2 regions of the Streptosporangium sp. NPDC050855 genome follow, and region 2 is predicted to be linked to the other one. Evidence: riboswitches for the same ligand, from Rfam matches in the RefSeq annotation. Region 2 holds a riboswitch; the other holds the start of a gene.
What was found. Region 2 has a riboswitch for glycine ahead of gcvP (aminomethyl-transferring glycine dehydrogenase). Riboswitches for the same ligand answer to the same signal wherever they lie in the genome.
Positions count from the first base shown of each region.

Region 1 (15,688 bases), on a different contig from region 2:
AGCAGGGCCGAGCCGGTCAGCTCGGCGATGGCCAGGTGGAAGGCCGTGTCGAGGTGGCGGTAGTCGTCGGGGCTGGCCGAGTTGACCGCCTGCAGCCGCTCCCGCAGGGTGTCGCGGCGCTCCCGGGTCAGCTCGGTGGTGGCGAGCACCTGGGCGGCTCCGCACTCCACGGCCATCCTGAAGGTCAGGGCGTCCTCCAGGTCGTCGGTGCCCATGTCCACGACGGCCCGGCGCAGCTCGTCCTCCTGGCGCGGGCGCGGCGGGGCGTAGGTGAGGAACGCGCCGCCGTACCTGCCACGGCGTACGCTGAGATAGCCGGCGTCCTGCAACGCCCGGATGGCCTCGCGCAGGGTGACCCTGCTGATGCCCAGCTGGGCGGCGAGTTCCCGCTCGGGCGGCAGTTTCTCGGTCACCAGACCCAGTTTGATGACCTGGAGCAGCCGCTCCACGGTCTCCTCGAACGCGTTTCCGGCGCGTACCGGCCGAAGCACGGTCACCAGCCGCGACACCTCGTCCAAATCTCACCTCCGGGCCTTGACAAGGCTCCCCCCGCTGCACGTCAATGGTCTAACACTAGCCCAATAAGACTCCGGCGAGGAGGGCGCGTGGACATCGACGAGCTTCACGACGAGGTGCGGGCGGGACGGATCGACACCGTGCTGCTGGCGGTCGCCGACATGCAGGGGCGCCTGCAGGGCAAGCGGCTCTCGGCCCGTTACTTCCTGGAGGAGGTGCTGGGGCACGCCTCGGAGGGGTGCAACTACCTGCTGGCGGTCGACGTGGACATGAACACGGTCGACGGTTACGCGATGTCCTCCTGGGAGCGGGGGTACGGGGACTTCACCATGAAGCCCGACCTGCCCACCCTGCGCCGCGTGCCGTGGCAGGACGGGACGGCCCTGGTGATGGCCGACCTGCTCTGGGAGGACGGCTCCGACGTGACCGCCTCGCCGCGTCAGATCCTGCGCCGCCAGCTCGACCGGCTGGCCGGGCGGGGCTGGGGCGCGTTCGTCGGGACCGAGCTGGAGTTCGTCGTCTTCGCCGACACCTACGAGGACGCCTGGCGCCGCGGGTACCGGGACCTGACCCCCGCCAACCTCTACAACGTCGACTACTCCCTCCTCGGCACCGCCCGCGTCGAGCCGCTGCTGCGCCGGATCAGGCTCGGCATGGAGGGCGCCGGGATGTACGTCGAGTCCGCCAAGGGCGAGTGCAACCTGGGCCAGCACGAGATCGCCTTCCGCTTCGGCGACGCCCTGGCCGCCTGTGACGACCACTCGATCTACAAGAACGGGGCCAAGGAGATCGCCTCCCAGGAGGGCATGTCGATCACCTTCATGGCCAAGCCCAACCACCGCGAGGGCAACTCCTGCCACATCCACATCTCGCTGCGGGACGAGGGCGGGGAGCCGGTCATGGCCGGGTCGGGGCGGCACGGCCTGTCGGCCGTCGGCGAGCACTTCATCGCGGGCCAGCTGGCCCTGATGCGCGAGCTGACCCTGCTGTACGCGCCGAACGTCAACTCCTACAAGCGCTACGTCCCCGGCAGCTTCGCCCCCACCGCGGTCAAGTGGGGGGTGGACAACAGGACCTGCGCGCTCCGCCTGGTCGGCCACGGCCCGTCGCTGCGGATCGAGAACCGGGTGCCCGGCGGCGACGTCAACCCCTACCTGGCCGTCTCGGCGCTGATCGCGGCCGGGCTGCACGGCATCGAGAACGAGTTGCCGCTTGAGGACGCGTTCGAGGGGAACGCCTACTCCTCAGGGGCGGAGACGGTCCCGCACACGCTGCGGGACGCGCTGGGGCTCTGGGAGGGCTCCTCCTTCGCCCGGGACGCCTTCGGGGAGGACGTGGTGTCCCACTACGCGAACAACGCCCGGGTCGAGCTGGCCGCCTTCGACGCGGCCGTGACCGACTGGGAGCTGTTCCGGGGATTCGAACGGATGTGAACGTGAAGATCATCAATCCGGCGACCGAAGAGGTGCTCGCCGACATCGAGCCCGCGGACGCCGCGGAGATCGACAGGGCGGTGGAGCGCGCCGGTCGCGCCTACGCGGACTGGCGGAGGGTCTCCCCCTCCGACCGGGCCCGGCTGCTGCGCCGTTTCGCCGCGCTGGTGCGCGAGCACGCCGAGGAGCTGGCCGGGCTGGAGGTCGCCAACTCCGGGCACACGATCGGCAACGCCCGCTGGGAGGCGGGCAACGTCGCCGACGTGCTCGACTTCTACGCCGGGGCGCCGGAACGCAACCACGGCCTGCAGATCCCGGTGCCCGGCGGGCTGGACGTCACGTTCAGGGAGCCGCTGGGCGTGGTCGGCGTGATCGTGCCGTGGAACTTCCCGATGGTCATCATGACCTGGGGCGTCGCCCCGGCGCTGGCCGCGGGCAACACGGTGATCGTCAAGCCCGCCGAGTGGACGCCGCTGACCGCGCTGCGGGTGGCCGAGCTGGCGCTGGCCGCGGGCCTGCCCGAGGGGGTGCTGCAGGTCCTGCCCGGCGCCGGGGAGGTCGCGGGCGCCCGGCTGGTCGAGCACCCTGGCGTGTCGAAGATCGTGTTCACCGGGTCGACCGAGGTGGGCAAGGAGATCGCCGCCGTCTGCGCCGGTCAGGTCAAGAGGCTCACGCTGGAGATGGGCGGCAAGAGCGCCAACGTGGTCTTCGCCGACGCCGACCTGGAGCGGGCCGCGGCGACCGCGCCGTACGCGGTGTTCGACAACGCAGGCCAGGACTGCTGCGCGCGCTCCCGGATCCTGGTCGAGCGGAGCGCGTACGAGGAGTTCCTGGCCCGGTTCGGCGAGGCGGTGCTGGGCGTGCGGGTCGGCGACCCGCGCGACGAGGGCACCGAGATGGGCCCGCTGATCAGTTCCGAGCACCGCGAGCGGGTCGCCTCCTACGTCACCGAGGAGCCCCACCTGCGGGGCTCCTGCCCCGACGGGCCGGGGTTCTGGTACCCGGCGACCGTCCTGACGCCGCGCTCGACCGGCGACCGGGCGTTCACCGAGGAGATCTTCGGGCCGGTGGTGTCGGTGGTGCCGTTCGACGACGAGGCGGACGCGGTACGGATCGCCAACGACACCCCGTACGGGCTGAGCGGGTCCGTCTGGACCCGTGACGTCGGCCGGGCGCTGCGGGTGGCCAGGGCCGTCGAGGCGGGCAACCTCAGCGTGAACTCGCACTCCAGCGTCCGCTACTGGACGCCGTTCGGTGGCTTCAAGCAGTCGGGGCTCGGCCGTGAGCTGGGGCCGGACGCGCTGGCGGCGTTCACCGAGACCAAGAACGTCTTCATCTCCGAGGAGGAGTAGAACGATGCAGCGTCTGCAGGACCGGGTGACCGTGATCACCGGCGCCGGAAGCGGGATCGGCCTGGCCACCGCGCGCCGGTTCGCCGAGGAGGGCGCCCGCGTCGTCTGCGTGGACCTGGACGAGGAGACCGGCCGGGCCGCCGCCGCCGAGGTCGGCGGGCTGTTCGTGAGGGCCGACGTGACCGACGAGGACGACGTCGCCCGGGTGTTCGCCACCGCGTTCGACACCTACGGCAGCGTGGACGTCGCGTTCAACAACGCGGGCATCTCGCCGCCGGACGACGACTCGATCCTGGAGACCGGCATCGACGCCTGGCGCCGGGTCCAGGAGGTCAACCTCACCTCGGTCTACCTGTGCTGCAAGCACGTCATCCCGTACATGCGGCGCCAGGGCAAGGGCTCGATCGTCAACACCGCGTCGTTCGTGGCCGTGATGGGCTCGGCGACCAGCCAGATCTCCTACACCGCCTCCAAGGGCGGGGTGCTGGCCATGTCGCGCGAGCTGGGCGTGCAGTTCGCCCGCGAGGGCATCCGGGTCAACGCGCTCTGCCCGGGGCCGGTGAACACGCCGCTGCTGCGGGAGCTGTTCGCCAAGGACCCCGAGCGGGCCCAGCGCCGCCTGGTGCACGTCCCGCTGGGGCGCTTCGCCGAGGCGTCGGAGATCGCCGCCGCGGTGGCGTTCCTGGCCTCGGACGACGCCAGCTTCATCACCGGCTCGGAGTTCCTGGTGGACGGAGGCATCTCCGGCGCGTACGTCACCCCGCTGTAGGGGAGTCCCGGCCGGGCCCGCGGCCACCGGGCCCGGCCCCGTGAGAGCAAGGCAAGGCAAGGCAAGGCAAGAGATCATGTCCCGTCCCGTCATCGGCATCACCTGCTACGTCGAGCCCGCCCGGTTCACCGTCTGGGAGGTGACGACGGCGCTGCTGCCCTACGACTACGTCGACCATGTGGCCCGCGCGGGCGGGCAGCCGGTGATCGTGCCCCCGGCCGGTGACCCCGCGCCGCTGGTGGAGCGGCTGGACGGGCTGATCCTGGCCGGTGGCGGTGACGTCGGCCCGGAGCGGTACGGGCAGGAGCCGCACGCGAGGACCGGATACGTGCGGCCGTTCCGCGACGACGCCGAGCTGGGCCTGGTCCGGGCGGCGCTGGAGCGGGGACTGCCCTTCCTGGGGGTCTGCCGGGGCATGCAGATCCTCAACGTCGCCCTGGGCGGCACCCTGCACCAGCACCTGCCCGACGTGGTCGGTCACTCCGGGCACGCCCCGGCCCCCGGCAGCCACGGCAGGATGCCGGTGCGCCTGGCCCCCGGCAGCCGGACCTCGAAGATCTTCGGCACCGAGACCGTGGACGTGGCCCACTACCACCACCAGGCCCTGGACCGGCCGGGCGAGGGCCTGACCGTGACCGCCCACGCCGGGGACGGCACGATCGAGGCCGTGGAGCTGGACGAGCACCCGTTCGCCGTCGCCGTCCAGTGGCACCCCGAGGCCGACGACGAGTCGGCCCTGTTCGAGGCCCTGGTCCGGCACACCGCCTGACCGGCCTTCGAGCCGGGCCCACCGGCGAGGGCGGCGGGGGATTCCGCTCGGCCGGTGCGGGCGGTTAGGCTGGCGGTGACACCGATGAATCCCGTGCGGGAGAGCGTCCTGACATCCAGGCCAGGACCCCTGAAGGAGCAAGCCCTCCCCGCGAACCTCTCAAGGCAAAGGACCGTGCGGGTAGGTGCTCTCTGGAAAGCAGGCCCCGTGGCCTCGCCGAAGGTGAAAGTCCGGCAAAAACCGGATGAAACTCTCAGGCACCCATGACAGAGGGGGAGGATGATCTCATCTGTCCCCTGCCTGAGGTGCGCACATGTCCCGACCTACGCCGTTGCGCGGCGTCCACGAGGCCCTCGGCGCGACGCTGACCGACTTCGCGGGCTGGCTGATGCCGCTCCGCTACGGCAGTGAGTCCACCGAGCACAACGCGGTCCGCCGGGCGGCCGGCCTGTTCGACCTCTCCCACATGGGCGAGATCTTCGTGACCGGCCCGCAGGCCGCCGAGGCCCTCGACTACGCGCTGGTCGGCCACCTGTCCGCGCTGGAGCCCGGCCGTGCCCGCTACACGATGATCGTCGACGCCGGGGGCGGCGTGCTGGACGACCTGATCGTCTACCGGCTGGCCCCCGCCGAGTTCATGGTCGTCGCCAACGCGTCCAACTACCCGCGGGTGGCCGCCGAGCTGACCGGCCGCGCCAAGGGCTTCGACGCCGCGGTCGACGACCGTTCCGAACGGTACGCGCTGGTCGCGATCCAGGGCCCGCGCTCGGCGGAGATCCTGGCCGGTCTCACCGAGGCCGACCTGGACGGGCTGAAGTACTACGCGGGCCTGCCCGCCGTGGTCGCGGGCCACGAGGCCCTCATCGCCCGTACCGGGTACACCGGCGAGGACGGGTTCGAGCTGTTCGTCGCGGCCGAGGACGCCGAGGCGATCTGGTGCGCCCTCAGCGAGGCGGGCGCGCCGCACGGGCTGGTCCCGGCGGGCCTGTCCGCGCGCGACACCCTCCGGCTGGAGGCGGGCATGCCGCTCTACGGCAACGAGCTGTCGGCCGAGCTGACTCCGTTCGACGCCGGGCTGGGCCGTGTGGTGAGGTTTGACAAGCCGGGCGACTTCGTCGGCCGGGCCGCCCTCGAACCCCTCAGGGACGTCCCGCCGGGCCGCCGCCTGGTCGGCCTGGTCACGAGCGGCCGCAGGGTGCCCCGGCACGGGTACCCGGTGGTGGTCGCCGCCGACGGCACGGTCGTCGGGGAGGTCACCAGCGGGGCCCCCTCGCAGTCGCTGGGCAGGCCCATCGCCATGGCCTACGTGGACAACGGCCTGGCGTCGGGACTGGCCGTCGACATCCGGGGCAGCCGCGAACCGGTCGAGGTCGTCGCACTGCCTTTCTACAGGAGGACAAAATGAGCAGCATTCCCGAGGACCTGCACTACACCAAGGAACACGAGTGGGTCTCCGGAGTGGATGACGGCCTGACCCTCACCGTGGGGATCACCGCCTACGCGGCCGAGGCGCTGGGGGACGTGGTCTACGTGCAGATCCTCCCCGAGGTCGGCAGCACGGTCACCGCCGGTGACACCGTCGGCGAGGTGGAGTCGACCAAGTCGGTGAGCGACATCTTCGCGCCGGTCGGCGGTGAGGTCGTCGAGGTCAACCAGGCCGTCGTGGACGACCCCTCGCTGGTCAACGGCGACCCCTACGGGGAGGGATGGCTGTTCCGCATCCGACTGGAGGGCTCCGCCGACGACCTGCTGTCGCCGGAGGAGTACACCTCGCTCACCTCGGGTGAGTCCTGAGCCTCCGGCTCACCGGTACCCGGGCCACGCGCGTCCCCGGGCGCGCGTGGCCGCCCTCGCTGGGAGGATTCAGATGACGATCAGCGTCTTCGATCTCTTCAAGATCGGAATCGGCCCGTCCAGCTCGCACACGGGCGGCCCGATGGCCGCGGCCCACAGGTTCGCCCGCGGCCTGCACCGTGACGGCCTCCTGGAGAAGACCGCCCGGGTGAGCGCCGTCCTGTACGGCTCGCTCGGGCTGACCGGCAAGGGACACGGCAGCGACAAGGCCGTGCTGCTCGGCCTGTCCGGCGAGAAGCCCGAGCTGGTCGACATCGACACCGTGGACGAGCGGCTGGCCGCCATGCGCGAGTCCGGCACGGTCTCGCTCTACGGCTCCCGCGAGATCCCGTTCGTCATCGGCGAGGACCTCGTCTTCGAACGCAAGATCTCCCTGCCCGGCCATCCGAACGGCATGCGCTTCACCGCCCTGGCGGAGTCCGGCGAGACGCTGCGCGAGCGGGTCTACTACTCGGTGGGCGGCGGCTTCGTGGTCGACGAGAACGCCACCGGCGCCGACCGGATCAAGCCCGACGACACGGTCGTCCCGTACCCGTTCGGCACGGCCGCCGAGCTGCTCGCCCAGTGCGCCGAGACCGGGCTGTCGATCTCGGGGCTGATGCTGGAGAACGAGCAGGCCTTCGGCCGCAGCGAGGCCGAGATCCGCGAGCGGCTGCTCGTGCTGTGGCGGGTCATGACCGAGTGCGTGAACCGGGGCATCGGCAAGGAGGGCGTGCTGCCCGGCGGCCTGAAGGTGCGCCGCCGCGCCCACCAGCTCCACCGGCAGCTGCGGAGCGAGACGCAGGAGAAGGACTCGCTGCAGACCATGGACTGGGTCTCGCTGTTCGCGCTGGCCGTCAACGAGGAGAACGCCGCGGGCGGCCGGATCGTCACCGCCCCCACCAACGGCGCCGCCGGCATCATCCCCGCGGTCCTCACCTACTACGACCGCTTCACGCCCGACGCCGACGACGAGGGCGTGATCCGCTTCCTGCTGACCGCGGGGGCGGTCGGCGTACTGTTCAAGGAGAACGCCTCGATCTCCGGCGCCGAGGTCGGCTGCCAGGGCGAGGTCGGCTCGGCCTGCTCGATGGCCGCCGCCGGGCTCACCGAGGTGATGGGCGGCACCCCCGAACAGGTGGAGAACGCCGCCGAGATCGGCATCGAGCACAACCTGGGGCTGACCTGCGACCCGATCGGCGGGCTGGTGCAGATCCCGTGCATCGAGCGCAACGCGCTGGCCTCGATCAAGGCCATCGCCGCGGCCCGGATGGCGCTGCGCGGCGACGGCCGCCACTTCGTCTCGCTGGACAAGGCCATCAAGACGATGCGCGACACCGGCCGCGACATGCTCGACAAGTACAAGGAGACCAGCCGCGGCGGGCTCGCGGTGAACGTCATCGAGTGCTGAACCCGGGCCGCCCCACCGTCTCCGTGCTCCCCCGTCGTCCCCACCGCCTCCACCGCCTCCACCGGCGGGGGCGGCGGCGCGTCCGGTGACGCCTCGGCCGGGGGCGGTCGTCGCCCCGCGTCCCGGCCGCGACATATGGCCCGATCGACACCAAATCTCGTATCCCGGACGGGATGCCGTGATCCCGCGCCTATGCTGGGTGGCCTCAGCCGCAGGACTCGGGAGGTCGTGGTGGGGACGGGAACGCACGCGGTGAGCCCTTCCCGCCGTCCCGGCCCGGCCGCCCCCTCCCGTGGCCGGCGGGCGCTGCGCCTCCTGGCCTCGCACTGGGTCTTCGCGCTCGCCCTGCTGGCCGGTGGCGGGCTGCGCGCGCTGGCCGTGCTCGGCTACCGCCCGGCCCTGTGGTTCTGGGCCGACTCCTTCGTCTACCTGAACGCCGGGCTCTCCCCGCGTCCCCTGGAGTCGCGCCCCGCCGGGTACGCGCTGTTCCTGTGGATCCTCAAGCCGCTCTCCAGCGTCCAGGCCGTGGTCGTCGTCCAGCACCTCCTCGGGCTGGCCGTGGCGGTCTGTGTCTACCTGCTGCTGCGCAGGCTGGGCGGGCTGCCGGGGTGGGGGGCGACGCTGGCCGCGCTGCCCGCGCTGCTGGACGTCCACCAGGTCCAGCTCGAACACCTCGTCATGGCCGACCTGCTCTTCCAGTTCCTGGCGGTGCTGGCGGTGACGCTGCTGCTGTGGCGGCGGCGCCCGGCGACATGGGTCGCGGCGCTGGCCGGCGCGCTGCTGGCAGCGGCGACCGTCACCCGGACCGTCGGGCTGCCCCTGATCGCCGTCGTCCTGGTCTGCCTGCTGGTCCGCCGCGCCGGGTGGCGGGCGGTCGTCGCGGCCACGCTGACCGCCGCGATCGGCCTGGGCGGGTACGCGGCCTGGTTCGCGTCCGAGCACGGCACCTACGGGCTGACCCGGGGGAACGCGTTCCTGTGGGCGCGGACGATGACCTTCGCCGACTGCTCCGTCATCCGGCCTCCCGGCCCCGAGGCCGCCCTGTGCCCGGTCGAGCCCGCGGGGGCGCGCAAGGCACCGCCGGTCTACATCTGGGACGGCGACTCGCCGCTGAACAGGATCAAGGGGAGCTGGGCCGAGCGCGACGCCCTCGCCGGGGCCTTCGCGACCCGGGCCATCACGGCCCAGCCGGTGGACTTCCTGCGGACCGGCCTGCAGGACGTGGCCCACATCTTCGACTGGACGCGGCGCGTCTACCCGACCCCCGGGCCGCAGAGCGCCTATGTCTTCCCCGACACCGCCCGCCCCTTCCCCGCCGGGACCGCCTCGCAGGGCAGGACCGCAGAGGAGCTGACCACGGCCTACCAGGGCGCCTCCGGGGCGCCCGTCCTGGTCGAGCCGTACGCGGGGCTGCTGCGCGGCTACCAGGAGTACGGCTACGTGCGGGGGCCCTACCTCGCGGTCATCTGCCTGATCGGGCTGATCGGCGTGCTGATGCGGCTGCGCCGGTTCGGTGGCGCGGTGCTGCTGCCGTGGGCGGCCGGGACCGTGCTGCTGGTGCTGCCCCCCTTCATCGCGGCCTTCGACCACCGCTACGTCGTCCCCGCCCTCCCGCTGGTCTGCCTGGCCGCCGGGCTCGCCTTCGGCTCCCGGCGGCACGAGGAGCGCGTCCTGGGCGAGGTGCGCCCCGGGGACGGCGGTCCCGCCGACGACCCCGCGGACGACCCAGCGAACGGCCCGGTGGACGACCCGGCGGACGATCACGGCCGGGACCCCCACGGGGAGCCGCCGTACGGGGAGAGCGAGGAGGACCACCGCTGGGCGTCCGGGCGGCCGGTGTACGCCAGCCCCGTCCCCGACCCCCGGGACCGTGCGCCGCGTCACGACGACGCGGTCGGGATGCCGCTCTTCGGGCGGCAGGGCCACGGCGGGTCAGCGACGCCGGACGTGCAGCCGCACCAGCACGCCGAGTTCTACCTCCCCGAGCGCCCGTCGGACCTTCCCCACGGCGTCCCGGTTGAGCCGCGCCACCAGCTTGCCGACATCGGTCCCTGGGGCGCAGACCACCGTGACGCGCAGCCGCTCGTCCCGTACATGCCTGACCCCGACCCGGGTGAGCCCTTCGACTTCTTTAAGGGCAACGGCGAGCACGGCCGTCCCCGTCCCGGCCCGCCTGCCGCACCGCCCCCGTCCCAGGGCGTGTAGCAGCCACCGCACCGCCAGGACCGCCAGCACCGTCAGGACCAGCGCGGCCGTCCAGCCCTGCCAGGGATGCTCGGCCAGCCACCCCGGAAGGCCGCGGTGCACGAGCCGGGCGCCCGGCCGGTGACCGGGGAGGTCGCCGCGTCCCCGCAGGAAGGCGTACAGCCCGGTGCAGCCGAGCACGGTGCCGGTGACGGCCAGGCCGATCCGGTTCCCCGTGTACGGCCTCACCGGCCCCTCCGCCTGCACAGGCGCACCATGACGTCGCCGCCGTACATCGAGCCCAGGCCCGCCAGGCGGTCGCCCACCGCGGTGCCCACCCGGCGCAGGACCGGCCCGGTCCGCTCGGCGTCGGTGAAGACCGTGACCTCGACGACCCGCGAGGCGAGCCGGACCCGCGCCCGGTTCACCTCCTCCACCGACTCGGCGGCCTCGCGCAGCGTACGGCGGAGCCCGGAGCGGGTGATGCCGATGACCAGGTGCGGATCGCCGGGCTCCAGCGGGACCAGCCGGGGCCGTCCCGGCAGGGCGGCGAGCGCGACCATCGTCGCGCCCGCCAGCATGGCGAGCGCCGCGACCGCGAAGACGGCGGGATCGGACCATCTCCACGAGCCCACGCCGTCGACGAGCAGGCGGTAGGGCTCGCGCGCGACCGGTGACTCCATCAGCAGGCCCACCGTCGTCGAGGCCGCGGCCGACAGCAGCACGGACACCGCCAGGGCCACCGGGACGCCCGCCGGGGTCCTGCCCGGCCGCAGCAGCCGCAGCGACCTGCGGCGGACCTCCTGGAACTGCTCGCCCGCGGCCTTGCCCGGCGAACCGCCGCCTCCCGAACCGCCGCTCCCCGAGCCGCCACCGCTTCCCGAGCCCGCCAGGATGTCCTGGAGAGTAGTCGTCATTCGTTCAGGTGTACGCGTCCCCGGGATCCCGGACGGGGCCTCCCCCGCCCACTTGCCCGATCTTGTGCTGTCACCGGCGGGAGCGTTGACCGTCCTCCGAAGCAATGTGAATATGGCTCATATTCGATGCGACCGGGTTATCCTGCGGACATGGACGACCGCCAGCGCTACGACCGGGCCACCGCCCACCTCGATCCCCCCTTCGCCGTCGTCGACCTGCCCGCCCTGCGCGCCAACGCGGCGGCGATGGTCCGGAGGGCCGCGGGCAAGCCGATCAGGGTCGCCAGCAAGTCCGTCCGTTCCCGGGCCCTGCTCGAACGGATCCTCGCCATGGACGGCTTCGACGGGATCATGGCCTTCACCCTTCCCGAGGCCCTCTGGCTGGTCTCCGGCGGGATGCGGGACGTCCTGGTCGCCTACCCCACCGCCGACCGCGCCGCGCTCGCCGAGCTGGCCGCCACCCCCCGCGCCGCCCAGGAGATCACCGTCATGGTGGACCGGGCCGAGCAGCTGGACCTCGTCGAGTCCGCCGTCGCCGGTGTCCGCGACCGCCAGGAGATCCGCCTCTGCCTGGACGTCGACGCGGGCTACCTCGCCTTCGGCGGCCGGTTCCGGGCGGGCGTCCGCCGCTCCCCCGTCCGGGACGCCGTCCAGGCCGCCGACCTGGCCACCGAGATCGCGAAACGGCCGGGCTTCCGCCTGGTGGGCCTGATGGCGTACGAGGCGCAGATCGCCGGGGTCGGGGACGACCTTCCCGGCAGGTCGGTCCGCACCCGGGCCGTCCGCTGGATGCAGGCCCGCTCCCGGCGCGAGCTGATCACGCGCAGGGGGCGGATCGTCCAGGCCGTACGGCAGATCAGCGACCTGGAGTTCGTCAACGGCGGCGGCACCGGCAGCATCGAGAAGACCACCCGGGAACGGGCCGTCACCGAGATCGCCGCGGGCTCCGGCTTCTTCCATCCCCGGCTGTTCGACTTCTACCGGGGCTTCACCGGCCGGCCCGCCGCGCTGTTCGCCCTGCCGGTGGTGCGCCGCCCGTCCCCGGGGGTGGTCACCGTCCTCGGCGGCGGCTACACCGCCTCCGGTCCCCCCGGCGCCGACCGCCTGCCCCAGCCCTACCTGCCGTGCGGGCTGCGCTACGACCCGGACGAGGGGGCGGGCGAGGTGCAGACCCCCCTGATCGGCCAGGCCGCCGAGGACCTGCGCCCCGGCGACCGGGTGTGGTTCCGGCACGCCAAGGCCGGCGAGCTCTGCGAGCGCTTCACCAGCCTGCACCTGATCGAGGGGGACGAGGTCGTGGACGAGGTCCCCACCTACCGGGGCGAGGGTCACGCCTTTCTCTGACCTGCGGGCCCCGGCCTCCCGCGCCGGGACCACGACCAGGCCTTGGCCGGTGGCGCCTTGCCGGGACGCCTCAGGCTCCCTACCGCGACGCCTGCCGGGACGCCCTACCGCGACGCCTTAGTGCCTTATCGGGACGCCTTACCGGTGGCGCCCTACCGGTGGCGCCGCCTCCACAGCATGACCATCGCGCCGAGCGCCAGCACCGCCCCCACGCCGATCAGGACCGGCGCCAGGTCCGGCCGGTCGTCCTCCCACAGGTCGTCCGGCTCACCGGCGGCCCGCACCGGCTTCGGCCCGGCGACACCGCCCACCAGGTCGCCGACCTGGGCGACCAGGTGCTCCGCGTTCGCCTTGACCTTGGCCACGCCACGCTCCGCGACCCGCTTCGGGCTCACCCGGTCCGCGATGGCGTCCACCGTCTGGGCCAACTCCGCGCGCGTGCGCTCGATCTGCCGTTCCAATTCCGCGGGATCGGTGTCCGCCATGGCTATCCTCCCCTACACCTCGATGTCGATCAGTCTGTCAGGTCCGGTCCACCCGCGGCACTTCGGGCAGGCCGGTAAGTTGACCCGGGAACCATTCCTCGGAGGAACACCATGAAACTCGAGCCGGGCGACGCCGCCCCGGACTTCACGCTTCCCGCCGCCGACGGCACCACCGTGTCGCTGGAGACCTACCGCGGCAGGCGCGTGATCCTCTACTTCTACCCCGCCGCGATGACCCCGGGCTGCACCAAGCAGGCCTGCGACTTCCGCGACAGCCTCGACTCCCTGACCTCGGCCGGGGTCGCCGTCCTCGGCGTGTCGAAGGACACCCCGGCCAAGCTCGCGAAGTTCGCCGAGCACGACGCCCTGACCTTCCCGCTCCTGTCGGACCCCGGCCTGGAGGTGCACAGGGCCTACGACGTCTACGGCGAGAAGACGATGTACGGGAAGACCACCATGGGGGTCATCCGCTCCACCTTCGTCATCGACGCCGACGGCAAGATCGAGAAGGCCCTCTACAACGTGAAGGCGACCGGCCACGTGGCCCGCCTGCGCCGCGAGCTCGGCCTCGACTGAGGGCTCCCGCGGCCGTTCGCCGGGACACGGACGCAGGAAACGCGGGCGCGGGAACACGGGCGCGGGAACACGGGCGGGGAAACGCGCGCACGGGAACACGGCGGGGAAAACGCGGTCGCGGGAACACGCCGGGGAAACGCGGGCGTGCCCCGGGAGTCGCCGCGCGTTTCCTTTCCCGGGCGTGCCGGGCGCATGGGAACGCATCCAGGAAACGCCCGCGAAGGCGGGCGTCCTCTCTCCCGCGTCGTCCGCGTCCCGTGCCGCCCTGGCGTCGTCGGCACGGGTGGCGCCCATTGTCCTCATCGGACGCCCGCCGAAGCTTTCCGGAATGACATGTCCCGCTTTCGCGCGCCGTCCCCGTCCGGTGAAACCCCCGTCGCGACGCCGTCGCCCGGAAGGGGTTCCCGGGATACGTCCCGAAGGTGGCCTCTTCCGGTTTCCGGGCAGCTCAGAGGGGCCCTGATCACAATCGGGATGCCGTACGTCCGGCCGGGATGTAGGATCGGGGACGTCCGGCGGGGCCGGGCATCGGTATCGCACGGCGGTCACGTCAATGGCGACCGGCTCGACAACAGAAAAGAAGACCCGCGTTTCGTCCACCCGGTCCGTCGTTCATGGGAACGGGGATTCCGCGGGAGCGTCAAGGGGCCGTAGTCCAATGGCAGAGACACACGGTTTAGGTCCGTGCCAGTTCGGGTTCGAATCCCGACGGCCCTACAGAAGAATCACGTTCATTCCGCCGAGGCGGATTCGACCGGCGCGGGTGTGACGATGCCGTCCCGGAATCCGTTCTTCACAGAACATTTCCAAAGGGGAAGAACGAAAGGTCGCGCGGCCCGTCCTCATGGCCGCGCGACCTGTCGCCGTTGTGACTGATCACCACAAACTGCTCCCTTTACTCACCCCGGAAGGTGCTCCCGGAAACCATCGTGCCGTAGCGGCCGTAAGGCCGGTGTAAGCGGTGCCGGGTCTGCGACCTGGGTCGTACGCCGGGTTCCCCCCTCAGGGGGAAGGGCGGGGACCGGGCCGTACGTATCGTGGTGGTGTGTTCGGCAGACTACGCGCCTGGAGCGGGCGCCATCCCAGGATCACCGACGCCCTCTGGCTGGTCCCGTTCCTGCTGTTCTCCCTGCAGAACGTGATGTCCGCGGGCGTCGGGAGCACCGCCTGGGAGGCGGCGGGCCTGGACGTGTGGTGGTTCGCGGGGCTGGGGGTCCTGCTGTTCGCGCCGCTGTTCTGGCTGCGCGAGCGCCCGCTCACGGTCTTCACGATCATCTCGATGACCTGCTTCCTGCAGTGGCTGCTCGGGGTGCAGCCGCTGTTCTTCAACGTCTCGGTGCTCATCGCCCTGTACGGGGTGGCGTCACGGCGTTCGTTGCGCTGGGCGGTCGGGGCGGGCCTGGTGGTGGAGCTGGGGCTGCTCCTGGCGTTCCTCCAGTCGCCGCCCTCGGAGGCCGGGTTCGGAGCCGCCTTCGCCTCCGCGTCGGCGTTCTCGGGCACGGTCTGGATGGGAGGGATCTACGCCAACACCCGGCGCCGCTACCTGGAAGGGCTGGAGGAGCGGGCCGAGCGGGCCGAGCGGGAACGTGACCAGCAGGCCAGGCTGGCCGCGGCGGCGGAGCGGGCCAGGATCGCCCGCGAGCTGCACGACGTGGTCGCGCACAACGTGAGCGTGATGATCGTTCAGGCCGACGGGGCCGACCATGTGATCGGCCACGACGCCGAGCAGGCGCGCCAGGCGATGCAGGCGGTCTCGGCCACCGGGCGCAGGGCGCTGGCGGAGATGCGCCGGATGGTGGGGGTGCTGCGGGACGACGGCGTGCAGGGGGAGTACGCGCCGCAGCCGAGCCTGTCGCAGCTCGACGAGCTGGTGGCGCAGGTACGGGCGTCCGGCCTGCCGGTGGATCTGCGGGTCTCCGGCGTCCCCAGGGAGCTTCCCGAGGGGGAACAGCTCACGGTCTACCGGATCGTCCAGGAGGCGCTGACCAATACCCTCAAGCACGGCGGCCCGTCCAGCAGGGCCTGGGTCGAGATGGAGTACGGCGTGCGGGAGCTGCTGCTGCGGGTGACCGACGACGGCCGCGGCGCCTCCGCGCCCG
Region 1 is NZ_JBITFY010000004.1:148,156-163,843, forward strand. Features, by position in the region: gene ACIBCT_RS11430 (FadR/GntR family transcriptional regulator) at 1-518, opposite strand, end outside; gene ACIBCT_RS11435 (glutamine synthetase family protein) at 606-1,949, shown strand; gene ACIBCT_RS11440 (aldehyde dehydrogenase family protein) at 1,952-3,301, shown strand; gene ACIBCT_RS11445 (3-oxoacyl-ACP reductase) at 3,306-4,070, shown strand; gene ACIBCT_RS11450 (gamma-glutamyl-gamma-aminobutyrate hydrolase family protein) at 4,147-4,839, shown strand; glycine riboswitch at 4,926-5,024, shown strand; glycine riboswitch at 5,025-5,119, shown strand; gene gcvT (glycine cleavage system aminomethyltransferase GcvT) at 5,153-6,244, shown strand; gene gcvH (glycine cleavage system protein GcvH) at 6,241-6,633, shown strand; gene ACIBCT_RS11465 (L-serine ammonia-lyase) at 6,707-8,083, shown strand; gene ACIBCT_RS11470 (hypothetical protein) at 8,315-10,288, shown strand; gene ACIBCT_RS11475 (DUF6286 domain-containing protein) at 10,513-11,184, opposite strand; gene ACIBCT_RS11480 (amino acid deaminase/aldolase) at 11,335-12,528, shown strand; gene ACIBCT_RS11485 (DUF3618 domain-containing protein) at 12,681-13,013, opposite strand; gene bcp (thioredoxin-dependent thiol peroxidase) at 13,125-13,589, shown strand; tRNA gene ACIBCT_RS11495 (tRNA-Leu) at 14,234-14,306, shown strand; gene ACIBCT_RS11500 (sensor histidine kinase) at 14,635-15,688, shown strand, end outside.
Region 1: another riboswitch for glycine. It lies ahead of gcvT (glycine cleavage system aminomethyltransferase GcvT); the one in region 2 lies ahead of gcvP (aminomethyl-transferring glycine dehydrogenase).

Region 2 (15,688 bases):
CCGCCGCGAGACCTCACGGTCCGCGACGGCGCCCTTCGTCGTGCACGGGGCCTCCTTGCGGCGATTCCCGTGCCCCCGGGGACCCCGGCCCTCGAGATCGTCGGGACCCCTCGGCGGTTTGGGTCCTGGTCCCGGAAGAGGCTCTAGCCCTCCATCCGGGCGACGAGGCTCCGGGGGCGCATGTCGGCCCAGGAGCTCTCGACGTAGGACAGGCATCCGGCGCGGGAGTCCTCGGCGTGGGCGACCTCCCAGCCCGCGGGGACGTCGGCGAACGCGGGCCACAGCGAGTGCTGCCCCTCGGCGTTCACCAGCACCAGGTAGGACGCGTCCTCGTCCTCGAAGGGGTTGGTCATCGGGTACCTCCGGCGACGGGCTCCCGGACGGCCGGGCCGGGGAGCGGGGGACGCGTACCCGGGAGAGGAACCCCGGGCACGCCATGGCGAAAGGGCACGGCGGCACGGTGAGGCCCGCGGCCCGCTTCTTCCGGCGTGACGCCGGGGTGAGCGGTCACGGGTTCGTCGTACCGTCGTTAGGAAAGGCTTACCTAAAATCGACCGGATCGACGTCGATGTCAAGGGTCCGCGCCATGAGCCGGATCACACCCCCCCGTGCCCGGTGCGGGAGACACCCGAAGCCCGGAGGAGACGCCGAGCGGTCCGGGCACGAAGAAGCCGCCCGCCGGCGCGGAGCGCGTGACGGGCGGCGAGGGATCGGACGACCCGGTCCCGCCGTCCGGACGGCGGGGAAAGGGGAAGGGGTCAGCGGGCCGAGGCCTGGACCGGGCGCGGGACCCGGGGAATGCCGGTCAGCCGGTTCTGCTCGCGCATGGTGCGCAGCCGGTTGACCTCGTCGGTCCACCCGGCCCCCTCGGGGGTGGCCCTGGCCCTGCGGCGGCGGATCCGGTCGTCGTAGGACCTGACCCCGAACGTCGCGCGCTGGTTGGCCTCGGCCGCGCGCAGGGCCTCGGTCAGCGCCCTGTCGAAGGCCAGACCGGCCGCCCGCACCACCTCGACCGGGGCCGCGGCGGCCTGCACCCTGCGCAGTTCGGCCTCGGCGGCGCGCGCCCTCTCCAGAAGCTCGGGGAAGCCCTTCCCGACCTCCTGGTCGGCGTGGTGACGAACCTCCGCCTCCCGGCTCACGCGCGGTCGGAAAAACGCCATCGTCCACCCTCTCTCACCGGCCGCCGGGCCCTTCTCCGGCAGATCACCGTTCGTAGCCTACGCCGTCCCGCGCCGGTCCACCGTCCCGGTCCACCGTCCCGGCCCGTCGTCTCGGCCCGTCGTCCCGGCCCGCCCTCCCGACCGGCGCGGACGGAAGGCGGGACTCTCCGGCGCGCGGTCCTTTACGCAGTAAGGTGAAGGTGGCAGGATGATCACATGCCTGCCAAGCGACCACCCGTACCGCTCTCCCGGGAGCGCATCATCGACGCCGCCCTGCACATCGCCGACGGACAGGGGCTGCGGCGGCTGACGATGCGGCGGCTGGGCGACGCGCTCCAGGTGGAGGCCATGGCCATCTACCACCACCTGCCGCGCGGCAAGGACGCCCTGATGGACGCCCTGGCCGAGCACGTCACCACCGTCCACGTCGAGCCCTCGGCGAGCTGGCAGGAGAGCGCGAGGGCCTGGTGCCGGGCGAGCCGCGCCGCGCTCAGGGAGCACCCCGGGGTGCTGGCGCTGGCCCTGACCAAGCCTCCCAGGGGCCGGGCCGCGATCGCGATCAGGGAGCAGACCGACCAGCTGGCCGACGCCGGTCTCGCCGACGCCCCGGCGGCGGTACGCGCGCTGCGGGCCTACGTGTTCGGGGCGGTGGCGGTGGAGGTGCAGCAGTCGGGCTGGGCCGAGCCCGCCGACGATGACGACGAGCCGTGGCGCCCCCCGTCCCGGGGCGGCGGCAGCCCCGGCGCGGACGCCGACTTCGAGCACGGGCTGGAGGCTCTGCTGGCCGGCCTGAGCGCCCGGGGATGAGCGTGACCCGGCCACCTCTCCCGACCGCCCCGGCCGCCCCGGCCGCCCCGGCCGCCCCCTGTCCGGCGCGGGCCCGGACCGAACCACGCCGATCCGGCCCCGGGACGAGGAGCACCGGCCGCACCGGTGCGGGCCCGGACCCGCGGGGAGAGGCCGGACGACGGGCCACCGGCGGGCTCCCCGGCGTGTCAGGAATCCGTCACCGATCGTTTACTCTCCGCTCGGCGTGTCACCCTTGGTCGAATGTCCTTATATCAGGCATGCTGTGTTATAGGTCACATCACGTGATACGGCCCTGACGGACTGGCCCCCTCCGGTTCACAAACAGTCCTAACGGGCTATGTCGCCAAGGTGCGATCGATCGCACACTTGATCTGCTTGATGTACGGGCCTCGTTCTGTTACGAGCGCCTGTATGGTCATATGTCAACATTCAGATGCTCGTCCCCCGTCACACGTGGGAACGGAGTCCCATCGGTGACGGTGCCGCCGGATGTCCGATGCCCACTCCATGCCCGATGTGACCCGGGTGAGCCGACACGAGAGATCCGGAGGCACGCCGATGTGCCCGCACGAGCCGTCCTGTCCGTCCGCCGACGCGCTGGACCGCGAAGCCGCCCGCACCCTGGCGGCCCACCCCGAGCAGGGCTGGAGCCTGCTCTGCAACGGTGTGGTGCTGTTCGACGACACCGGCGAGCTCCTGCCCGACGGTGCCGTCATCGAGCCGCACCGGCCCCTGGTGGGCGTCGGCTGACCATCGGGTCACCCCGCCGGGCCGCCGGAGGGAGCCGGTTCGCACCGCGCCCGCCCCGGCAGGCCCTTCCCCGGGGGACGTGACGGCCGGATCCGGTCACAGGGACGGGTCACCCCGCCCCGGACCCCGCCGTCACCCCGCCGTCACCCCATCGTCGCGTCGAGCCACCCGGCGACCAGCTCTCCCACGCCCGCGGGATCCTTCGTGAGGTCGTGCCCCTCGCCCGGCAGTACCACCAGGCGGGCGGCGTCCGCCGCCTCGGGCACGCCGAACGGGTCGCGGTCCCCGTTCACCACCAGCACGTCGACCCCGGCCTCGCGCAGTTCCGCGGCGCGGGAGCGCTCCGGCTTCTTCGGCGGGTGCAGGGGGAACGCCAGCGCCACCACCGCGCGGGCCCCGACCGCCCCCGCCGTACGGCAGGCGACCCTGGCCCCGTTGCTCCGGCCGCCCTGCGCCAGCGCCAGCCCCGGGTAGCGCCCGCGCAGCTCCGCCACCAGTGCCCGCCACGCCTCGTCCTGCCTGGCGGCCGAGCCGGGCGCGCGAGCCCCCCGCATCCGGAACGGCTGCAGGACCCGGGCGACCGTCGCGCCGATCGCCGTCGCGGCGTCCCGTACGGCCAGCAGGTCGGGGGCGTCCACTCCCCCGGCCGAGCCGTGGGTCAGCACGAGCAGGAAACGCGGGTCGGCCACCTCGTCGATCTCCACCCGGGCCGGCCCGTGCGGGGTCGTGATCTCCATGGAGACCGTCCGGGAGGACGTGGCCCCGGGGACGTCGTCGTGGGACCCGGGAGGGACACCGTCGGGGGATGGGGGCCGGGAGACGGGCACGGATCTCGTCCTAACGACTGATGTCAGGCGGGCGGGCGGGGGCGACAATCGGAGCGTGCAGAATCATCACGATATCCGCCAGGACATGCGCGCCACCGTCGAGGCTCGCCGGGATCTCGGCCCGGAGTACGAGGCTGCGCTGATCGAGTCGTTCGTGTCGCGCCTCGACGCGACCATCGCCCAGCGGGTGCACGCGGAGGTGTACGCCGCCGAGGCGTCGAAGGCGCGGCGTCCGGGCAGGAACCCGTCGGTCGCGATCGCGCTGGGGTCGATGGGCATCGGCGTCCCGCTGACCGTCGTCGCGGCGGCCGAGGCGGGCACCGCCGGGCTGCTGCTGGCCTGGGCCGGCATCGTCGCGATCAACTTCGCCCACGCCGTGAACGGCTGGCGGGGACGCGACTGACACCCCGGCCCGCCCCGCCGACCGGCGCCGGCCGCTGCCGATCGGCGCCGGCCCGCCTCACAGGTCCCGGTCGAGCCGGAGCCTGACCTTCCCGGCCAGATCGGCGTCGGCGCTGTCGAGGCCGTAGCGCCAGACCCGCTCGGCGTCCTCGTCCCGTCCCCGCAACGGGAGCGTGCGGGCCAGCAGCTCGATGGCCAGCGCGCCGGTCTCCGTGTCGCCACCGTCGCCACCGTCGCCGTCGTCGCCGCCCTCCTCGACCGCGGCCGAGAACTCGGCGCACGCCAGCTCCAGGTGGGCGATGCCGAGCATCACCCTCAGCCGTGCCGCCTCGATCACCTCGGGCACCGAGAGGGCCTCCATGAGCACCCGTGCGGCCTCGCCCGGCTCGCCCTCCTCCAGGAACCCCTCGGCCAGCTCCTGGGCCGCGTGGGAGGCGATCTCCGGGTCGGCGGTGGCCAGGGCCTGGCGCAGCGAGCGCTCCGCCTCCTCGGCGTCGGTGGCGAGCCTGGCAAGGCCCATGTGCGCCGGGGGGACGTAGTCGGGGTGGCCGACGCCCAGGGCGGCCTGCCAGGCGGCGCGGGCCTGGGCGGTCAGGCCCTCCCGTTCGAAGCTCCCGGCGAGCAGGCAGGCGGCCTGGGCGGCGAACTCCGGGTGCCCGGTCGCCAGCGCGGTGCGCGCGGCCGCGCGGGAGCCGGGCACGTCCCCGCGCTCCTCGAGCACGACCGCGAGGCCCACCGCCGCCTGGGCGCGGTCGGGCTCGTCGGGGTCGGCGGCCAGCTCCGCGAAGATCGTGGCGGCGGCGTCGAGGTCGCCGGACTCGGCCAGTCTTCGCGCGGTGTCCAAGGGACGGGTGTCCACCTCAGGCATGCAGGGTCCTTCCCGGATACGGAGACGCCCCGAGCCTAACGACTCGGGGCGCCGTCCGTCCCGGCACATTCCGCGTGGATCTGCGGCCTGCACGGGGTTCGCGCGATCCGGACCGACTCCGCGCGGGGCCCGGACCGCTCACCGGGCGCCTTGCGGCGGAGCGCCCGAGAGGCCGCCGCATCCTCCGGGGACCGTCCCGGGACCGCGCGGGCGGATCAGTCCTCGTAGGACTCCAACGGCGGGCAGGAGCAGACCAGGTTGCGGTCGCCGTAGGCCTGGTCGATGCGCCGGACCGGCGACCAGTACTTGCCCTCGCGCAGCGACGGCAGCGGGTAGGCCGCCTCGGTGCGGGTGTAGCCGTGCTCCCACTCGTCGGCGGTCAGGCTGTCGGCCGTGTGCGGGGCGTTGCGCAGCGGGTTGTCGGTCCTGTCGTAGTCGCCCGAGGCGACCTTGGCGATCTCGCCGCGGATGGCGATCATCGCCTCGCAGAACCGGTCGAGCTCGGCCAGGTCCTCGCTCTCGGTCGGCTCGATCATCAGCGTCCCGGCCACCGGGAAGGACATGGTCGGCGCGTGGAAACCGTAGTCGACCAGGCGCTTGGCCACGTCGTCGACGGTCACGCCGGTCTCCTTAGTGATCTGGCGCAGGTCCACGATGCACTCGTGGGCCACCAGGCCGCCGCGGCCGGTGTAGAGGACCGGGTAGTGGGGGCCGAGCCTGCGGGCCAGGTAGTTGGCCGACAGGATGGCCTGCTCGGTGGCCGCCTTGAGGCCGTCGGCGCCCATCATCCGGATGTAGGCCCAGGAGATCGGCAGGATGCCGGCCGAGCCGTACGGGGCGGCCGAGACCGGGCCGACGGTGGTGCCCTCGCGCAGCGGGTGGCCGGGCAGGTGGTCGGCCAGGTGGGCGCGGACCGCGACCGGCCCGACCCCGGGGCCGCCGCCGCCGTGCGGGATGCAGAAGGTCTTGTGCAGGTTCAGGTGGGAGACGTCCGCGCCGAACTCGCCCGGCCTGGCCAGGCCGACCAGCGCGTTGAGGTTGGCGCCGTCGACGTAGACCTGGCCGCCGGCCTCGTGCACCAGCTCGCAGACCCGGACGATCGTCTCCTCGTACACGCCGTGCGTGGACGGGTAGGTCACCATGATCGCGGCGAGCCGGTCACGGTGCTTGTCGATCTTCGCGACCAGGTCGCCGAGGTCCACGTTCCCCTCGTCGTCGCAGGCCACCACGGCCACCCGCATGCCCGCCATGACGGCGCTGGCGGCGTTGGTGCCGTGCGCGGAGGAGGGGATCAGGCAGACGTCGCGCTCGGACTCGCCGCGCGAGGCGTGGTAGGCGCGGATGGCCAGCAGGCCGGCGAACTCGCCCTGGGAGCCGGCGTTCGGCTGGAGCGACACGGCGTCGTAGCCGGTGACCTCGGCCAGCCAGCGCTCCAGCTCCGCGATCAGCTCCAGGTAGCCCCGGGCCTGGTCCTCGGGGGCGTAGGGGTGCAGGCCCGCGAACTCGGGCCAGGTGATCGGCTCCATCTCGGTGGTCGCGTTGAGCTTCATGGTGCAGGAGCCCAGCGGGATCATCGACCGGTCGAGCGCGACGTCCTTGTCCTGGAGCCTGCGCAGGTAGCGCAGCATGGCCGTCTCGGAGCGGTGGGCGTGGAAGACCGGGTGGGTCAGGTAGTCGCCGGTCCGCGCCAGCGCGTCGGGCAGCGCGTCGTGGGCGGCGGCGTCCAGGTCGGCCGGGACGACGCCGGCGACCTCGAAGGCGGCCAGGACCTGCTCCAGGTGCAGCAGCTCGGTCCGCTCGTCGCAGGTGATCCCCACGTGGTCGTCGTCGACCAGGCGCAGGTTCACCCCGTTGTCGCGGGCGGTGGCGACGATCGCGGCGGCCCGGCCGGGCACTCGGGCGAGCACGGTGTCGAAGAAGGTGTCGTGCACGACCTCGACGCCGCCCTGGCGCAGGCCCTCGGCGAGGACCACGGCGTGGCGGTGGGTGCGGCGGCCGATCCTGCGCAGGCCCTCGGGGCCGTGGTAGACGGCGTACATGCCGGCGATCACCGCGAGCAGGACCTGGGCGGTGCAGATGTTGCTGGTGGCCTTCTCCCGGCGGATGTGCTGCTCGCGGGTCTGCAGCGCGAGGCGGTACGCCGGGCGGCCGTCCGCGTCCTGGGAGACGCCGACCAGGCGGCCGGGAAGCTGGCGCTGGAGGCCGTCGCGGACCGCCATGTAGGCCGCGTGGGGGCCGCCGAAGCCCAGCGGGACGCCGAAGCGCTGGGTGGAGCCGATCGCGATGTCGGCGCCGAGCTCGCCGGGGGCGGCCAGCAGGGTGAGGGCGAGCAGGTCGGCGGCGGCGACCACCTGGGCGCCGCGGGCGTGGGCGGCCTCGGACACGCCGCGGAAGTCGCGGATCCGGCCGCTGGCGCCGGGGTACTGCACGAGCACGCCGAAGCAGTCGGGCAGCTCGCCGGCCAGGTCGCTCTCGACCAGCTCGATGCCGAGCGGCTCGGCGCGGGTGCGCAGCACCGCCTTGGTCTGCGGAAGGGCGTCGGCGTCCACCACGAACACCTTCGACGGGCTGCGGCCCGCGCGCCGGGCCAGGGTCATCGCCTCGGCGGCCGCGGTGGCCTCGTCCAGCAGGGAGGCGCCGGCGACGTCCAGGCCGGTCAGGTCCGAGACCACGGTCTGGAAGTTGAGCAGGGCCTCCAGCCGGCCCTGGGAGATCTCCGGCTGGTAGGGCGTGTACGCGGTGTACCAGCCCGGGTTCTCCAGCAGGTTGCGGCGGATGACGGCCGGCGTGATCGTGTCGTGGTAGCCCAGGCCGATCATCGAGGTCATCACGGTGTTGCGCCCGGCCAGGACGCGCAGCTCGGCCAGGGCCTCGGCCTCGGAGGCGGCCGGGGGCAGGTTCAGCCGCTCGGCCGAGCGGATCGCCTCGGGCACGGCCACCGCGACCAGGTCGGCGACGGAGGCGAAGCCGACCGCCTCCAGCATGCGGGTCTGCTCGGCGTCGTCGGGCCCGATGTGGCGGGTCGCGAACGGTGGGGCGGCGAGCTCGCCGAGCGGGGACAGATCGGTCATGGAAAGCCTCCCAGACGGGGTGGAGACCGGCGCCGGGCGCGGGCGTGCGACCGGAGTCTCCCCCTCTGTCATCGCGGCCGGTGCCGCGACCTGAGAGCTTCACCTGCCCGTGACGGGAGGCTTGCACCGTCGGTGAGGCACACCTGGCCGGTGTGCCTGCTTTCCAGAGTTGCCTCGTCCGTGCGGTACAGGGTGCCTGAGAGATTCCGGGGAGGTTGCTCCTTCGGCGCCCCGGTCGTGCCGGGGACTCTCCCGCACAGGGTCAGTGGCGAGTCCGAGTTTACCCTGTTCGCCGTGCTCTGCGACGCCGGGCGAGCTCATCGGCGTGATGATCGCCTAAAGGGCCTCCGCCCGACTCCGCGCGTTCGCCGGGAAGATCCGCGAGGGAGCCCTCCACCTCCTGCCAGACCCGTCCGAGCGCTATGCCGAAGACTCCCTGACCGCCCTGGAGCAGGTCGATGACCTCGTCGGGCGAGGTGCACTCGTAGACGCTGACCCCGTCGCTCATCAGGGTGATCTGGGCGAGGTCGTTGACGCCCCGGTCGCGCAGGTGCTGTACGGCGATGCGGATCTGCTGGAGGGAGACGCCGGTGTCGAGCAGGCGCTTGACGACCTTGAGGACCAGGATGTCGCGGAAGCCGTACAGCCGCTGGGAGCCCGAGCCGTGCGCGGCCCGCACGGTGGGCTCGACCAGGCCGGTACGCGCCCAGTAGTCGAGTTGCCGGTAGGTGATCCCGGCCGCGGAACAGGCCGTCGGGCCCCGGTAGCCGAGGTCGGCGGGCGTGTTCACCGGTTCCCCGTCGAACAGCAGACCCTCTTCACCCGCGCGCTGACGTGCCGACTGGCGCCGTTCCGGGTCATCCTGATCGGCGTTTCTACCCTCGCCGCTGCTGACCGCCACGCGGACCTCCGGCTTTCTCTCATCCCACGGCCTGATCTGGGGGTTTACGCACGGCCGTGGGTTTCACTTGCACCGTAGGACTGGGGCCAAGTCCAGTCAACGACCCCACCCGGCGCGTCGTGAAGCGTAAATGCACCGAAATTCCTACCCCGCGCGGCCGAAGTCCTCGGGCGTGATCGTGTCAAGGAACTCCCTGAACTTCTCCACCTCGTCCTCCTGGTCGTCGGGAATGATCACCCCTGCCTCCCGGACCACCTCCTCACTCGCGAAGATACGTGCGCCGGTGCGCAGTGCCAAGGCGATCGAGTCGGAGGGACGCGCGCTCACCTCCACCCCGTTGGAGAAGACGAGATCGGCGAAGAAGATCCCGTCGCGCAGGGCGACGATGTTGACCGTGTTCAGCCGGACGCCGAGTCCGTCGAGCACGTCCCGGAACAGGTCATGGGTGAGCGGCCGAGGCGGTGGTTCCTCGGCCTGGGCCATGGCGATCGCCGTGGCCTCGGTCATGCCGATCCAGATGGGCAGGTAACGCTCTCCCTGCGCCTCCTTCAACAAGACGATCGGCTGGTTGGAGGGCATCTCGACTCGAACGCCCACGACCTCCATCTGCAACACGGGCTGCTCCGCTTCGCTGGATTCCGACCGGTTTGTTCAACGTAACACTCGTGGGGTACGAGTGCCTGGGCAGGTTCTCACCGGCCCAGGGCCCCACGAACGCCCGAACGCAGGAGCGAGGCGTGCAATTCCAGCAACAGGCCGGAGATCTCCCTGGCGGTCTCGTCGGCCTGGTCGATCGCGCCCGGCCCCCGGCGGCGCAGCAGCGGCGCCACGGCCTGCTCCACCAGCCCGGCCTCGCGTTCCGCGGCGGCCCTGACGGCCCTCAGGTGGCGGGCGCGCAGGCCGAAGGCGGCCAGGGCCCCGACGCTGCGGGCCACGGCGAGCGCCTCGGCGTCGTAGTAGCGGGCCACGGCGGCCAGCAGCCCGTAGTCCTCCAGCTCGGCCAGGGTCTCCTCGTCGAGCTCGGCGGCGCTCAGCAGCTCGTCGCGGGTGAGACGGATCTCACCGGGCCCCTCGTCCGGGACGGCCCGCGGGCGGGCCACGGGGCGCTCCTCGCGGTCGGCGGCCTCCAGCCGGTCCTTGATCACGCGCAGCGGCAGGTAGCGGTCCCGCTGCTCGCTGAGGATGTAGCGCAGCCGCTCGACGTCGGCGTAGGTGAACTTCCGGTACCCGGAGGGACTGCGCTCCGGTTCGATCAGCCCCTCGCCCTCCAGGAAGCGAATCTTGGAGATGCTGACATCGGGGAACTCGCCCTGAAGGAGGGCGAGCACCTCCCCGATGCTCATGTGCGCACGAGCGGCCTGCGAGCTCATCATCCTCCAGCGGCGCCGCGGGTGAGGAAGACCAGGCGGAACTTGCCGATCTGCACCTCGTCCCCGCCGTAGAGCGGGACCTCCTCGATGCGCTCGCGGTTCACGTAGGTGCCGTTCAGGCTTCCGACGTCGCGGACGGTGAAGACCCCGCCGCCGCGCCGGTAGAACTCCACGTGGCGGCGCGAGACCGTGATGTCGTCGAGGAAGATGTCGCTCTCGGGGTGACGGCCCACGGTGGTGAGATCGCTGTCGAGCAGGAAGCGGCTGCCGGCGTTCGGGCCGCGCATCGCCACCAGCAACGCGCTGCCCGGAGGCAACTGCTCCACGGCCTGCCGTTCGGCGAGAAGCGTCTCCCCGGTCTCCGCCTCGTAGGCCTCGATCCCGGAGAGGGAGATCGTCGACGTGCTGTCCCCGGGTGTGTCGGACCTGGTAAGCGGCGACCCGCATCGTGAACAGAAACGGGCATCCTCAGGATTGGCATGACCGCACTGCGTGCAGTAGACGCTCGGCATCGATCGGCTCGGCCTCCTACCGCGAAGACGCGGCAACGGTGCTCAGTGATGCGCGCGCCTCGCTTCTTCGCTTCTCAAGGGATTTCTCAGACTGCGAATGCCGCAACATACAGTGATGAGACGCGAAGGTCAAGGCTGACGCTGAACCGCGGGTACGGTCGGTGACAAAGTTACAGCGGGGTACGTCCCCGGTCCATGGTGCCGCGCTGTGTTTGTCGCATTCGCTCGGTCCACAACGCCCGACAACGGGATCAAAGCACTGTCTGTTGTTGGATGTCCGGTTCTTTGGAGGCCCCGCCGGGAACCCTCCGGGGCCGTCAGCCTCCGTCAGCCTCCGTCAGCCTCCGTCAGCCTCCGGCGGCCTCCTCGACCACCCGCGCCCAGCGTTCGATCATGACCTGGGCGGAGTCGACGTCGAAGCCCTCGGCCCACAGGTGGGTGACCGCCTCGGTGGGGTCGGGCAGCACCAGGGCCCAGCCGCCGTCCTCGGCGACCACCCGTACCCCGTCGGTGGTGTCGATCAGGTGGTGCTCGGCGGCCTCGATGACCGAGCGCATCACCGCGCCCTTGGCCGCCCACGGGGTCGGCACGGTACGGCGCAGCAGCCTGGCCTCGGGGATCCTGGCGTCGATCTGGCTGAGCGAGAGCCGGGTCCTGGCCACCAGCCCCAGCAGGCGCAGAAAGACCGCCAGGCCGTCCACGGTGGGCCCGAACTCCGGGACGATGAAGCCCCCGCGCCCGTCCGCGGCGAAGATCATCTCAGGGCCCCTGGCGGCTGCGGTGAGCGCGTCGATCGCGGTGGCGGTCCACTCGGCCTGGACCCCGTGGAACCTGCAGACCTGCTCGGCCACCCGGGTGGTGGTGACCGGCAGCGCCACCCGGCCGCCGCGCCGCTCGGCCGCGACCAGGTCGAGCACCACCAGCAGGGCCCGCTCCTCGCTGATCAGCTGGCCCATCTCGTCCACCAGCGCCACCCGCTCCCCCACCGGGTCGAAGCGCACCCCGAAGGCCGCCCTGGAGGAGCTGACCAGCTCCGACAGGCGCTGCAGGTCGCGGCGGCGCTCGGCGAGGGTCTCGGTGGGCGAGGCGTCGTCCAGCCGGTTGTTGACGGTCAGCACGTCCACCCCGACCCGGCCGAGAAGGCTGGGCAGCACCAGCGAGGACGTCCCGCCCGCGCAGTCGACCACGACCTTCATGTCGGCGTCGCGGACCCCGCTGATGTCCACCAGGCGCAGCAGCTCGTGCGTGTAGTCCTCCACCGACCTGGCCGGGAAGCTCAGCTCGGCGATCTCGCCGGGGAAGGCGCGGCGGAACTCCTGGCGGGAGAAGACCCGGTCCAGCTTGCGCTGGGCCGGCGGGGACAGGTCCGCGCCGTTCTCGTCCATGAAGACGATGTCGACGCTCTGCGGGTCGCCCGGGGTGGTGCGCAGCGCGATGCCGCCCACCGCCTTCTCCCTGGCGGTGTGGAAGCGGGCCACCGGCAGCGGGGCCGCCTCCAGGTCGAGCACGTTGATCGCGCTGGCGTTCAGGGCGCTGATCACCGCCCGCTTCAGCGCCCGCGCGGCGCGGGAGGAGTCGCGGGAGGTGATGACCGAGGCGCCCTTCTTCAGCGTGGTGGCGTAGGCGCTGGCCAGCCGTACGCACAGCTCGGGGGTGATCTCCACGTTGACCAGCCCGGAGACCCCGCGCGGGCCGAACAGGTTGCGCTGGGCGCGGGGCTCCCAGATGACGCTGTTGTTGATCACCGCCCCGGCCTCGATGGTCTTGAACGGGTAGATCTTGACCCCGGAGGAGATGTACGCCTCGGCCTCGATGATGCACTCGTCGCCGACGACGGCGCCCTCCTCGACCCGGGCCGCGGTCATCAGGTCGGTGTTCTTGCCGATCACACAGCCGCGCAGGTGGGCGCTGGGCCCGACGTAGACGTTGTCGTGGACGACCGCGCGGTGCAGGAACGCCCCCTCCCGCACCACCGCGTTGCTGCCCAGCACGGTGTACTCGCGCAGTTCGGCCCCGGCCTCGACCTTGGCGTAGTCACCGATGTAGAGCGGGCCCTTCAGGACGGCGTCGGCGTCCACCGAGGCGCCCTCGGCGACCCAGACGCCGGGCGAGACCTCGAAGGCGTCGATGTCGACCCTGACCCGTCCCGACAGGACGTCGGCCTGGGCCTTGAGGTAGCTCTCGTGGGTGCCGACGTCCTCCCAGTAGCCCTCGGCCACGTAGCCGTAGAGCGGGGCCCCGCGCTCCAGCAGCCGGGGGAACACGTCACCCGACCAGTCCACCGGCTCCCCGGCCGCGATCTCGTCGAGGACCTCGGGCTCCATCACGTAGATGCCGGTGTTGGCGGTGTCGGAGAAGACCTGGCCCCAGGTGGGCTTCTCCAGGAAGCGCTCCACCCGGCCCTGGTCGTCGACGATGACGATGCCGAACTCCAGCGGGTTGGGGACGCGCTTGAGCCCGATCGTGACCATCGCGCCGTTCTCGCGGTGGAAACGGATCATGTCGGTCAGGTCGATGTCGGTGAGCGCGTCACCGGAGATGACCAGGAAGCGGTCGTCGCGGAGCCGGTCGGCGGCGTTCTTGACGCTGCCCGCGGTGCCCAGCGGCGTGTCCTCGGTGGCGTAGTACAGGCTCATGCCGAGCTCGTCGCCGTCACCGAAGTAGTTGCGGACCAGGGCGGCCAGGAACTGCACGGTGACCACGGTCTCGGTGAAGCCGTGCCGCTTCAGCAGGCGCAGCACGTGCTCCATGATCGGCCGATTGATCACGGGCAATAGGGGTTTCGGCTGGTTCGCGGTCATCGGCCGGAGCCGTGTCCCCTCCCCGCCCGCCATGACGACGGCCTTCACAGATCACCTCTTAAGGCGTTTGGCCTCGCGTGCCAGCTGACGCACCTGTACCCAATACAGCACGCCCGACCACCAGTACAGGCCGGTGCCCCAGATGGCCAGGGACCAGCCGACGATCCCGGCGAACGTGGCGTACCAGAGGTCGTGGTAGGCGAGGAAGAGCAGGGGAAAGGCGTAGAGGAGGTTGGCGGTCGCGGCCTTGCCGAGGAAGTGCACGGGCAACGCCGGGCCGTACCCGAGACGGCGCAGGATGAGCGGGATGCCGAGCAGCATCACGTCACGCAGCGGGATGGCCAGGGCCAGCCACCAGGGAATGATCTCGCGCATGGCGAGGCCGAACAGGGTGGCCAGGATGTAGAGCCGGTCGGCCAGCGGGTCGAGCAGCCGCCCGAGCCTGCTGGTCTGGTTCCAGGCGCGGGCGATCTTCCCGTCCAGCCAGTCGGAGAAGCCCGCCAGCATCAGCAGCGCGACGGCCCAGCCGTCGGCCTTCGGGCCGAGCACCAGCCAGAGGAAGACGGGCACGCCCAGGAGCCTGGCCAGGCTCAACGCGTTGGGAACCGTCCAGATACGATCTTCGGCTCCCGATGCCTCCGGATTCACCGGCTGTCTCCCTCCCCCGCGCCTGATGCCGACCCTACCCGTGCGGGGCCCGCACGGCCCTACGGCCACCCCCGCTTCGTCCCCGGAACGGACGGGGACGCAGGGCCCCGCCGACGACGGAGGCGGGCGCCGGGCCGGGGGCGGGGAGCGGAACGGGAGGTGGGAAGCGGAAGGAGCCGATCCTCCGGAAAGGGGGCGATCCTCCGGGTACGACCGAAACAACCGTCAATGACGCGCCAGATCTCCCGCCCGACCCCTTAGCCTTCACACCATGACCAATGACACCGCGCTCTTCCTGAGGCAGTGGATCCGCTCACCGGGCACGGTCGGGGCGGTCGCACCGAGCTCGCGGCGGCTCGCCGAGACGGTGACCTCACCGGTCCCGCATCGGGGCGATCCCGTGATCGTCGAGCTCGGCCCCGGTACGGGGGCGTTCACCGCGGAGATCCAGCGCCGGCTGGGAGGGCGGGGCCACCACCTGGCCATCGAGATCAACCCGCGGATGGCCGACTTCCTGGCCTCCAGGAACCCGGGGGTGGAGGTCGTGGTCGACGACGCGGCACGGCTGCCGCAGCTGCTGCGGGAGCGCGGCCTGCCCGGCGCCGACGTGGTGGTGAGCGGGCTGCCGTGGGCCGCGTTCTCCGAGGAGACGCAGACCCTGCTGCTGGACGCGGTCACCGCGGTCATGACGCCGCACACGGCCTTCACCACCTTCGCCTACAGCTTCGCCAAGCGCCTGCCCCCGGCGCGGCGTTTCCGCAGGCGGCTGACGGAGACGTTCGAGGAGGTCGTGCCGGGCCGGACGGTCTGGCGCAACGTGCCCCCGGCCTTCGTCTACCACGCGCGCCGGCCCCGGCTGGCGGCCTCGGCCGCGGGCTCACCGGCCTGACCCGGTGAACCGCGGCCCCGCGGGATCACGGGGCCGCGACGGCGCGGACCGGGGACGCCGCGGGGCCGCGACGGCGCGTGACGGTGAGGGGACCCGGGAACGGGAAGGCTCGCGGCCTCGCGGCCGGCCGGGCCGTGAAGGGGGCGGCCGGAAGGGCGCGTGACCCGGGAGACCGGGCGGAACGGGAGGCGCGCCCCCGGAAGGGAACCGAACCTGGTTCTATCATTGCGCCCCGACGAGAACGGAGTTGATCACCGTGGACTTCACCCTTCCGGAGAGCGCCCTCGCGGTCCAGCGCGGCGTGGGCGACATCTGCGCCCGCTACGACCTCGACTACTGGCAGCGCTGCGAGAACGAGAAGCGCTGGCCGGAGGAGGTGTGGCGGGACCTGGCCACGGGCGGCTGGCTCGGCCTGGCCGTCCCCGAGGAGTACGGCGGCGGCGGCCAGGGCCTGCTGGAGCTGGCCGTGGCCACCGAGACCCTCTCCGCCTCCGGCTCGGCCGGAGGGTCGGCCTTCACCTACGTGCTCACCCCCGGGTTCGGCGCGCTCACCCTGACCAGGCACGGCAGCGCGTGGCAGCGCGACGAGCTGCTGCCCTCCCTGGCCACCGGCGAGCTGGAGACCTGCTTCGCGCTCACCGAGCCGGACGCCGGGTCCAACGCCCTGGGCATCTCCACC
Region 2 is NZ_JBITFY010000023.1:91,344-107,031, forward strand. Features, by position in the region: gene ACIBCT_RS34380 (MbtH family protein) at 144-353, opposite strand; gene ACIBCT_RS34385 (hypothetical protein) at 759-1,160, opposite strand; gene ACIBCT_RS34390 (TetR/AcrR family transcriptional regulator C-terminal domain-containing protein) at 1,377-1,967, shown strand; gene ACIBCT_RS34395 (DUF5999 family protein) at 2,529-2,720, shown strand; gene ACIBCT_RS34400 (alpha/beta family hydrolase) at 2,864-3,457, opposite strand; gene ACIBCT_RS34405 (hypothetical protein) at 3,603-3,950, shown strand; gene ACIBCT_RS34410 (tetratricopeptide repeat protein) at 4,008-4,817, opposite strand; gene gcvP (aminomethyl-transferring glycine dehydrogenase) at 5,033-7,888, opposite strand; glycine riboswitch at 8,062-8,153, opposite strand; gene ACIBCT_RS34420 (MerR family transcriptional regulator) at 8,169-8,789, opposite strand; gene ACIBCT_RS34425 (bifunctional nuclease family protein) at 8,934-9,404, opposite strand; gene ACIBCT_RS34430 (MerR family transcriptional regulator) at 9,482-10,132, opposite strand; gene ACIBCT_RS34435 (FHA domain-containing protein) at 10,159-10,671, opposite strand; gene ACIBCT_RS34440 (sugar phosphate nucleotidyltransferase) at 11,019-13,520, opposite strand; gene ACIBCT_RS34445 (CDP-alcohol phosphatidyltransferase family protein) at 13,524-14,120, opposite strand; gene ACIBCT_RS34450 (class I SAM-dependent methyltransferase) at 14,392-15,009, shown strand; gene ACIBCT_RS34455 (acyl-CoA dehydrogenase family protein) at 15,266-15,688, shown strand, end outside.